Regions from separate parts of the Micromonospora sp. NPDC049497 genome, predicted to be linked through region 1. Evidence: riboswitches for the same ligand, from Rfam matches in the RefSeq annotation. Region 1 holds a riboswitch; the other holds the start of a gene.
The links. A riboswitch is a leader RNA that binds a small molecule or an ion and turns the genes downstream of it on or off. The one in region 1 is predicted to bind cyclic di-AMP.

Region 1 (4,974 bases):
AACTCGCGGCCGGAGGCGGCCGCCAGCTTCGACATGTCGGCCTCGGACATCATCCCGGGCATGCCGTGGTCCATGTGCGGCATCTCGGCGCCGGGAGACGGCACCGGCCGACCCCACTCGGCCAGCCAGCCGCTCATGGTGGCGACCTCCGGCCCCTGCGCGGCCTTGATCTGCCCGGCGAGCCGCTTGACCTCCGAGTCGCCGGCCCGGGTGGTGGCCAGGTCGGCCATCTCCACGGCCTGCTGGTGGTGCGGAATCATCATCTGGGCGAACATGACGTCGGCGTCGTCGACGGTCGCCGCGCTCGCGCCCGCCGAGGGGGCGGCGCCGGTGGCGGCGGGCATGCCGTGGTTCCCGCCGGACGAGTGATCCCCGCCGCAGGCGGTCAGGACGACGGCGGCGGTGACGGTGACGCCGGCCAGGGCGGCACGGCGCGCGATGGTACGAGTGTTCACGGTTGAGCCTTTCGGTTTCTCGGGACGTACGCGACACGACGGGAGCGCGGAGCAGCGTCCTGCACCGCGCATCGCGCCTATCTGCGCAGCACCGAGACCGTGGCGAGGCGAAGACCGACGGGGCGCGGCGGGGGTGCCCTCGAAGCACCCGGAGGACGGTCACCGCTCCGCCGGCCCGGCTCGCCCGCTCCCGTCACGGTCGCGAAGAGGACCGCCAGCAGGAGCGACATGCCGAAGGCGCCGAGCACCGCCAGACAGACACCCCAGTCGGGGAACCCTCCACCCGTGCCACCGGCGGCGAGCAACGGCCCGTGCGGGCAGCCTGTGGGGCAACCCGCGTCACCGGGAACGACCGCGGCGACTAGCCGGAGATTTCCCGCGGCGACGAGCCGGGGATTCCCCGCGGCGACGAGCCGGACGTCCCCCGCGGCGTCGTGGTCGCCGACCGTTCCGCTGGGGGGCGGCGCGCCCTCGTGCGCCGACGCGCCGTCGTGCGCGGGGGCGACAGGCTCGTGCCCGGCGGCGTGCGTCCCGTGGCCGAGCGTGTGCATGACGGCCAGGCCGAACAGGGTGGCGACGACCAGGAGCAGCCGGGTCCACCGCCCGGCCGCCACGTCTGCCGTCGTCCGCACACGACTACGCTAGCGTGCCGACCGCCCAGCGGGGCTGCGGCGTTAACAGGGGGCCCTTCCTCTACCGCAGGCGTTAACGGGGGGCCCTTCCTTACCCGACACCGGGCCTCGCGAGCGGCGTCGGAGGGTGGCGGTGGCTACGATTCGGCCGATGGCTCTCCGGCTCCCGCACCACCCGACCCGCGCCCGCAGCCGGTCGGCGACCTCGCCGACCGCCCGTGGTCGGGGCCACCCGGACCGGACCGTCGCGGTACGTGGCCGAACCGACACGGGAGGGTCATCTCCCCGGTTCGCGGTGACCGCCGTGGTCGGAACCCTGAACCGACCGGCCCGCTGGCACGTACCCGCCTGAGGATTCGTTGGGAGACACGCACATGGGCGCCGACCACACCCGTCCCGCTCCGTCCACCCCGCCCGGGGTGCGGCGGATCCTCGTCGCGACGGTGGTCCCCCTCTTCGTCGCGACCATGGTCGCCGCCCTGGTGCTCTGGCCCCGCAACGCCCCCGAGACCGACCAGGGCACGGAGCCGCCCCGCTACCACGGCACCGTGACGAGAGTCGTGAGCGAAGCCTGCCCGCCGCGACCCGACACCCCGGAGGGGCCACCGGGCGCCACGGACGGGCCGTGCGGCCGCGTGACCGTACGCGTCGACGAGGGGCCGGACGCCGGGCAGCAGGTGGAGACGCCGATCCCCGTCGGGCCGGGCGCACCGACGGTGGCGGCGGGCGACGAGATCATCCTGGTGGAGCTGCTCGATCCGGCCGACCCGACGGTCAGCAGCTACAACATCGCGGAGCACCAGCGGGGCGCACCGCTGGTCTGGCTCGTGGCCCTCTTCGCCGCCGCGATCGTCGCGTTCGGGCGGTGGCGCGGGCTGGCCGCGCTCGCCGGCCTCGCGGCGAGCTTCGCCATCCTGCTCACCTTCGTGCTGCCCGGGATCAGCGCCGGGCAGTCGCCGCTGCTCGTCGCGGTCGTCGGCGCCGCGTTGATCATGTTCGTGGTGCTGTACCTGACCCACGGGGTGACCGCGCAGACGTCCGTGGCGGTGCTCGGGACGCTCGGCAGCCTGGTGCTGACCGGCGTGCTCGGCACGCTCGCCACCGCCGCCACCCATCTGACCGGGTACGGCAGCGAGGACGCCACCACGCTGTCGATGTACCAGGCCGACGTCGACCTGCACGGGCTGCTGCTGGCCGGCATCATCATCGGCTCGCTCGGCGTGCTCGACGACGTCACGGTCACCCAGGCCGCCACGGTCACCGAACTGGCGCACGCCAACCCCGGGCTGACCCGGTTGCAGCTCTACCGGGCGGCGACCCGGGTCGGCCGCGCGCACATCGCCTCCACGGTGAACACGATCGTGCTGGCGTACGCGGGCGCCTCCCTGCCCGTGCTGCTCCTGCTCACCGCCGACTCGCGGGCGGTGACCCAGATCCTCACCAGTGAGTTCCTGGCCCAGGAGATCGTCCGCAGCGCGGTCGCCACCCTGGGTCTGATCGCCGCGGTGCCGCTCACCACCGCGCTGGCGGCCGTGGTCACCACGGCCGGCCGGCGGGGCGGTACGGCCACCGCCGGCGACACACCGCCCGACCCGCCGCTCCCCCGGGCGGCGGTACGGGCGGAGGCGCTGGAGGCGCTGAGCGCCCCCCGCGCGACGGACACCTCCCCCGCCACCCCCGGCAGGTGGCCCGACCGAGACAGGAGCACGGACACCGCATGGTGAAACTGCGTAGCGTGATCACGCGGCCCCACCCGCCTGATAGTCGCGTCACTGGTCATCGACTTTGGCTTCGAAATAGCTCGTTTGGTCGGCTACCAGACGTAGATCCCCAGGACGACTGTCGGGTAACCTCGCTGCCGGTCACCGCCGAAGGCGCGCAGCGGCGCCTGCGGTGCCGCCGCCCAATCGCCGCGAGGCGAACCGGGGACCCAGGTACCTGGGGTGAATCCGCGAATGCGGTAGGGGCCACTTCCGCCCCGAACCCGTCAGCTAACCCGGTCGGCGGTCGACGGAAGGGAACACTGTGACGGCACCCCTACGCCGCTGGTTGACACCTGTGGTGGCCGTGCTCGCCGCGCTGGCCGTGTTCGTCGGGCCCCTCCCGGCGTCCGCCGCACCGGCACCCCCGAAGCCCTCGGGCCACGACAGCCAGCCGACGTTGCTCAACGACGTCATCGAGGCCAAGAACCGCGACTTCGTGAAGGCCGAGGCGGCCCTGAAGAAGTCGCAGAAGCGCCAACAGGAGCTGGAGCTGGAGGTCAGCCGGCTCCAGCGCGAGCTGAACGCGCTCGCGCCGCAGGTCAACGAGATCGCGGCCCAGTCGTACCGGAGCGGACGGATCGGCGCCGTGTCGATGCTGCTGGAGGCCCGGACCCCGGACTCCTTCGTGCAGCGCGCGGGCGCCCTGGACGAGCTGAACATGGTCAACGCCAAGCAGCTCGCCGAGGTCAACGCGGCCAAGGCCCGCGTGCAACAGGCGAAGCTGGCGGTCGACACCGAGGTCCGGGACCAGCAGCGCCTGAGGAACAACATCAACCGGGATCGGGCCGCGGCCGAGAAGGCCCTCGACCTGGTCGGTGGCACCGGCCTCACCGGCGGACTGGTGAACGCCACGTCACCGGTCGCCCGGGTCGCACCGGGCCGGACGGCGGACGGCGACTGGCGGCCCGAGTCGTGCAGCCAGCCCGACCCCACGACCTCCGGCTGCGTCACGCCCCGGACGCTGCACATGTACAAGGAGGTCAGGCGGGCCAAATTCACCCGGTTCGTCGGCTGCTACCGGTCCGGTGGGCCGTACGAGCATCCCAAGGGCCGCGCCTGCGACTGGTCGCTCCAGAACAGCGGCTTCCGGTCCTGGTACAACAACGACACCCGGATGTACGGCAACAACCTGACCGCCTTCCTGGTCCGGAACGCCGACCGGCTCGGCATCTACTACGTCATCTGGAACCGACAGATCTGGTTCCCGGCGACCGGGTGGAAGTCGTACAGCGGTCCCTCGAACCACACCGACCACGTCCACGTGTCGCTGCTCTGACGGCGACCCGGACAGCGTGTCGAAGGGCCGCCCCGACCGGGGGCGGCCCTTCGTCGTAGCGGTCAGGCGGCGGTCACGGCGGCCGGCACGTCGACCGACGCGACCGGCGGGCCGCCCGCGGACATCTCGGCCACCGTGCGGACCTCACCGGCGGTGAGCCGGTACGACATGCCGACCACCGCGCAGCGGCCGGCGTCGACCTCGGCGGCGAGCGCGTCGGAGCTGGCCAGCATCGCCTCGACGGTCTGCGCGATGTGGATGTCGACGATCCCGTCGACGTCCCACACGCCCTGGGCCTCCGCCCGGCGCACGCTCGGCACGACGGCGTCCACCATCGCACCCAGGTGCCCGGCGGGTGACGTGCCGGTCCTGGCGGCCTCGCACGCTGCCTGCACCGCACCACAGGAGTCGTGCCCGAGCACCACCACCAGCGGCGTACGCAGGACGGTCACCGCGTACTCGACGCTCCCCAGCACCTCGGATCCGAGGGTGTGCCCGGCGGTGCGTACGACGAAGAGGTCACCGAGGCCGCGGTCGAAGATGATCTCGGCGGCGAGCCGCGAGTCGGAGCAGCCGACGACCACCGCGAACGGGTGTTGCCCGTCGGCGACCGCCGCGCGGTGACCGGCGTCCTGGTTGGGATGGCGGGGCGCGCCGGTGACGAAGCGCCGGTTGCCGGCCTGGAGTTCCGCGAGTGCCTGCCGTGGGGTTCTCGGGCCCGGTGGGACGCCGGGCGGTTCGACGCGACTCATTCGCTCACCTCGTGCTCACGAGACGGACCTGGTCGGACCCCGGCCGACGGTGGACGCGGGCCGCCTCCACCGTCACACGCACGACAAGGCACGTCA
Region 2 (4,974 bases), on a different contig from region 1:
TGGTCGACGGTCACCGTCAGCCGGGGTGTCGGCGCGAAGACCATCACGTGCCCGCTCATCGCTCGTACCCGCTCATCGGTCCCGCCCTCCGCAGCTCTGGATGCCATCCGTGATTCCCCCCGACCTGACCGTAGTCACCACGGCCGGCGAACATCGGTCGTCCGGCGGGTGTCGGGCGGGGCGTTGCCAGCACAGCGGTCGTAGGCGAGGATCGGGCGACGAGGCGACGGTGGGGAGACGGCGTGCCGAGGCGTGAGTCCTTCACCTACACCGTCCAGGCCCGCTGCACGCCGGCCGAGGCCGTCGCGCTGCTGGCCGACCCGCAGCGGCAGGCCGACCTGCATCCGTTGATCGTCCGGGTCCGTCGGATCCGGACCCGGCCCGGCGCCCGGGCCAGCTACGCGATCACCGACCGGCTCACCGTCGGGCCCCTGCGCCTCCCGCTCACCTACCGGGCCGACGTCCTGGTCGCCGACCCGGACGAGGTGGTCACGGTGGCCCGGCAGCGACCCGCGACGACGGTGCGCAACCACACGCGGCTGCGGGCCGAGCCGGACGGCGTCCTGCGGATCGAGGTGGAGATCGTCCTCACCGCTCCGGCGCCGTTGTTCGGCTACGCCTTCGCGCAGGCGCGCGCCGCTCACCTGGCCCTGGCCAGCCGGCTGGGCGCCGCCCTCGACCAGCGCCCGCCGTCGACCTGAGCGACCGTCCGGTGGGCGTACGCGACGGCCCCCGGTGGGCTGCCGCGAGGCGTCCACCGGGGGCCGTCGGCGCCGGTCAGTAGACCGACAGGTGCACGTGGTTGGTGTGGTCGCTGGAGGGGTCGCCGTTGGCCCCGCTGTACGACTTCCACCCGCTGCTGGGCAGCCAGATCTGCCGGTACCAGATCACGTAGAGCACGGCGAGCCGGTCCGCGTTGTTGACGTAGAACGCGGCGAGGTTGTTGCCGTACGTCCGGTCCCCACCGCTGGCGTCGCCACCGAAACCGTCCTGCTGGGCGGCGAAGTCGCAGGCGCGACCCTTCGGGTGCTCACCCGAGCCGCCGGGCCGGTAACAGGAGACGTACCGGGTGAAGCCGGCCGCCTTGGCCTGGTTGAGCGCGTGCAGGGTGCGCGGCGTGATGCAGCCGTCCGCCGGGGTCGGGTCGTTCACGCTGCACGACTCGGTCGGCCAGGAGCCGTCGGGGTTGCGCGGTGCCGGCTTCGCCGTCGCGCTGGCGGTGCGGCTGCCGCTGCTGGTCGGCGGGCTGGACGCCCGCTCGTTCGCCACGGTGAGGGCCTTCTCCGCCTGCTGCTTGCGCTTGGCCATCACCGTCTGCTGCTTGGTCTGCTCCCGGATCTCGACCTCCACGGCCAGCTTGGCCTGGGCGGCCTTGTCGCGGGCCTCCTGGAGCTGGCGCAGCGCCCGGTCCTCGTTGGCGGCGACCTGGTCCAGCGCGGCGGCGCGGTCCATGAAGCCGTCCGGGGAGCTGCTGTTGAGCAGGGCGGAAGCGGCGCTGAGCCGACCGGTGCGGTACGCGAGACCGGCGAGGTCCCCGACCTGCTGGCTGCGCTCGGCCAGCTCGGTCTCGTTCTTCTTCACCTCGGCGGCGAGCTGCTGCTGCCGCCGGAGTGAGGTGTCCAGGGCCCGCTTGGCGTCGAGGTAGCCCTTGCTGGCCGCTTCGAGCTGGGCCCGCAGGGCGGGGGTGCCGCCCTCCACATCGTCCCCGGGGGCGGCGAGGGCGGCGGTCGGGGCGGGGGCGGCGCCGGCGGGGACCGGTGTGCCGCCCAGGGCGACGGCGAGCGTCGCGGCGATCAGGGCCGCTGTCCGGGCGGCGCGTCGTCGTACGGGTGTTGGCATGCAGGTGTCCTTCCGTCAGCCGCCGACCGGGTTAGCTGACGGGTTCGGGACGGAAGATCCCTACCGCTGACGCGGATGCACCCCAGGAACGCGGTTCCCCGGTTCGCCGTGGCAGGCGATTAGGCGGCGGCCACCGCCGGCACCGGTGGGTGCCGCCTGGCGGAGGCCGGATCAGAGCCTACCGGTGCTGGTGGGACGCTTGCAGCGGTGGTGACGCATGGTGCGCACGTCCTTACCGACAAAACCGGCATAAGCGCACTTTACACACTCTGAATTAAGGAGATGCTCAACACCACTCGACTGTCCCGCAGGCCCCGGGAGTCGCCCCGGGCTCGATCTGCAACGTGGCGTGGTCGATCCGGAAGTCCTCCCGCAACGCCGTCCGGGCCGCCGTCAGCACGGCGCCGACCTCGGCGTCGGGGGTCGTGGTGAGGTGCGCCGAGGCCACGTCCATGCCCGACGTGAGGGTCCAGACGTGGAGGTCGTGCACCTCGGCGACGCCGGGCACGGCGGCCAGCCGGTCGTGCACGGCGGTGACCTGGAGGTGCTCCGGGGCGGCCTGGACCAGGATTCGCAGCGCGGCCCGGCCCAGTCGCCACGTGCGGGGCAGGATGAACACACCGATCGCGACCGCGACCAGCGGGTCGGCCCACCACCAGTCGGTGACGGAGATCAGCAGGGCCGCCCCGATCACCCCGAGTGAGCCGAGCAGGTCGCCGAGGACCTCCAGGTACGCCCCCTGAAGGTTGATGTTCTCCTTGGCGCCGGGGCGCAGCAGGCCGAAGGCGACGAGGTTCGCGAGCAGGCCGAGCACGGCCACCACCAGCATCGGGCCGGCGGACACCTCCGGGGGGTCGCCGAACCGGCGTACCGCCTCGACCACCACGTAGACCGCCACGCCGGAGAGCAGCACGGCGTTGGCCAGGGCGGCCAGCACCTCCAGCCGGTACAGGCCGAAGGTGCGCTGCGGGTCGGAGGTGCTCCGCCGGGTGGCGGTGATCGCGGCCAGGGCCATGCCGATGCCGAGCACGTCGGTGAACATGTGCCCGGCGTCGCTGAGCAGCGCCAGCGAGCCGGTGCGGAGGGCCGTCACGGCCTCGACCGCCATCAGCGCGCCGAGCAGCGCGAAAGCGGCCCAGAGTCGCCCTCGGTGGCGGTATGCGGCGTTCGCGATCGAACCATGGTGGTGGTCGTGCCCTGCGCCCACGCCGAAACCTCCGTCGCAGTCCGGACCCACGTCAAATCTATGCTCACATCGCAATGTGTGCAACTGAAGTCGGTCTGTCGACGTCCCGGATCAGCCGGTCGGCTCGACCGTGGTCAGCCGCTGGGTGGCCCGGGACAGGGCGACGTAGAGGGTCCGTACACCCGAGCCCGGATCGGCCCGGATCTCGCCCGGCGCGACCAGCGCGACCCCGTCGTACTCCATGCCCTTGGCCTCCAGGCTGGTCACCACCTGGAGTCGTGGTCCCCCCAGGCCGCCCAGCCAGCCCGCGACCTCGTCGCGGCGCGGCACCGGCGTGACCACGCCGACGGTCCCCTCCACCTCCGCGAGCAGGGCGGTGGCCGCCTCGACGACGGTGGTCTCCAGCTCCGACGCCGGCACCACCAGCTGCACCGGGTCCACGCCGGTCGACCGCACCGCGACCGGCAGCGGAAGGTCGGGGTAGAGCCGGCGGATCTCGGCCGCCGCCACCGCGAAGATCTCCGCGGAGTTCCGGTAGTTGGTGGTGAGGGTGAACTGGTGCCGACGACGCCGGCCCAGCGCCTGGTCCCGCGCCCGGGTCAGCTCCTGCGGGTCGCCGGTCCAGGCGGTCTGCGCCGGGTCCCCGACCACCGTCCACGACGCCAGCCGCCCCCGCCGGCCGATCATGCGCCACTGCATCGGCGAGACGTCCTGCGACTCGTCGACCACGACGTGCGCGTACTCGCGGTAGTCCTCCGGCCGCTGCCGGGCCGCCTCCCGGGCGACCCGCTGCCGGTCGGCGAACGTGCTCAGCTCACGCACCCCGCCGGCGAGCCGGTACGGGTCCCGCTTCGCGCGGGCCGGCTTCATCGGCTTGCCGAGCAGCTCGTCCAGCTCGTCCAGCAGCGCCACGTCGGCGATCGTCAGCCCCTCGGCGCCCAGCGACCGGTACGCGTCGCCCAGCAACCGGATCTCCCGACCGGAGAGGATCCCACCGGCGTACCGGCGCAGCCGGTCCGGGTGGGCCAGCCAGCCGAGCACGTGCCGGGGGTGCAGGCGCGGCCACCACGCCTTCAGGAACTCCCGGAACTCGGACCGCTCGGCGATCTCGTCCTCGAACGCGCGCTGCTCGGGCAGCCGGCCGATGCCCAGCCGGCGGGCCTGCGCCCACAACGCGGCGAACACGCCGTCGAAGCCGGCCCGGCGCACCTCGTTGCGGCGGGCACCCCGGTGCAGCACCCGCTCCCGGATCCCGTCCAGCTCCCGCCGGTCCAGCCGGAGCAGCTCACCCCGGTACAGCAGCCGCAACTCGACCGGCCCGTCCGGCACCGCGTCCCGGGCCGCCCGCTCCAGCACCCGGCGCATCCGCAGCGAGCCCTTCACCGCCGCCACCTCCGGCGGGTCGGTGCGGGTGGCCCGCATCCCCGGGAACAGCGTGCCCAGCGAGTGCAGGGTGGCGGTGTCCTCGCCCAGCGACGGCAGCACCGAGGCGATGTACTCCACGAAGACCGTCGACGGGCCGACCACCAGGATGCCGCCGCCGGCGTACCGGCTCCGCTCGGAGTAGAGCAGGTACGCGGCCCGGTGCAGGGCCACCGCGGTCTTGCCGGTGCCGGGGCCGCCGGAGACGATCGTGACGCCCGAGCCGGGGGAGCGGATCGCCTCGTCCTGCTCCCGCTGGATCGTCGCGACGATGTCCCGCATGCCGCGCCCGGTCGCCTTCGACAGGGTCGCCAGCAGCGCACCGTCGCCGACCACCGTCATCTCGGCCGGCGCGGCCTCCGGGTCGAGCAGGTCGTCCTCGATCCGGGTGACCCGCTCGCCCGACGACTGGATCGTGCGCCGCCGGACCACGCCCAGCGGCTCCGCCGGAGTGGCCTGGTAGAAGGCGGCGGCGGCCGGGGCCCGCCAGTCGACCACCAAGGTCGCCGCGTCCTCGTCCCGGATGC

Region 2: linked by a shared signal. The riboswitch ahead of ACIBR0_RS04000 (coiled-coil domain-containing protein) and the one ahead of ACIBR0_RS23065 (coiled-coil domain-containing protein) in region 1 are both predicted to bind cyclic di-AMP.

What each region holds. Positions count from the first base shown of each region.
Region 1 is NZ_JBITMC010000019.1:18,441-23,414, reverse strand. It holds gene ACIBR0_RS23085 (DUF305 domain-containing protein) at 1-455, opposite strand, end outside; gene ACIBR0_RS23080 (hypothetical protein) at 533-1,087, opposite strand; gene ACIBR0_RS23075 (hypothetical protein) at 1,239-1,439, shown strand; gene ACIBR0_RS23070 (YibE/F family protein) at 1,462-2,811, shown strand; cyclic di-AMP (ydaO/yuaA leader) riboswitch at 2,978-3,108, shown strand; gene ACIBR0_RS23065 (coiled-coil domain-containing protein) at 3,113-4,126, shown strand; gene ACIBR0_RS23060 (carbonic anhydrase) at 4,189-4,878, opposite strand.
Region 2 is NZ_JBITMC010000002.1:161,240-166,213, forward strand. It holds gene ACIBR0_RS03990 (1-phosphofructokinase family hexose kinase) at 1-59, opposite strand, end outside; gene ACIBR0_RS03995 (SRPBCC family protein) at 243-701, shown strand; gene ACIBR0_RS04000 (coiled-coil domain-containing protein) at 778-1,839, opposite strand; cyclic di-AMP (ydaO/yuaA leader) riboswitch at 1,844-1,975, opposite strand; gene ACIBR0_RS04005 (cation diffusion facilitator family transporter) at 2,126-3,046, opposite strand; gene ACIBR0_RS04010 (HelD family protein) at 3,137-4,974, opposite strand, start outside.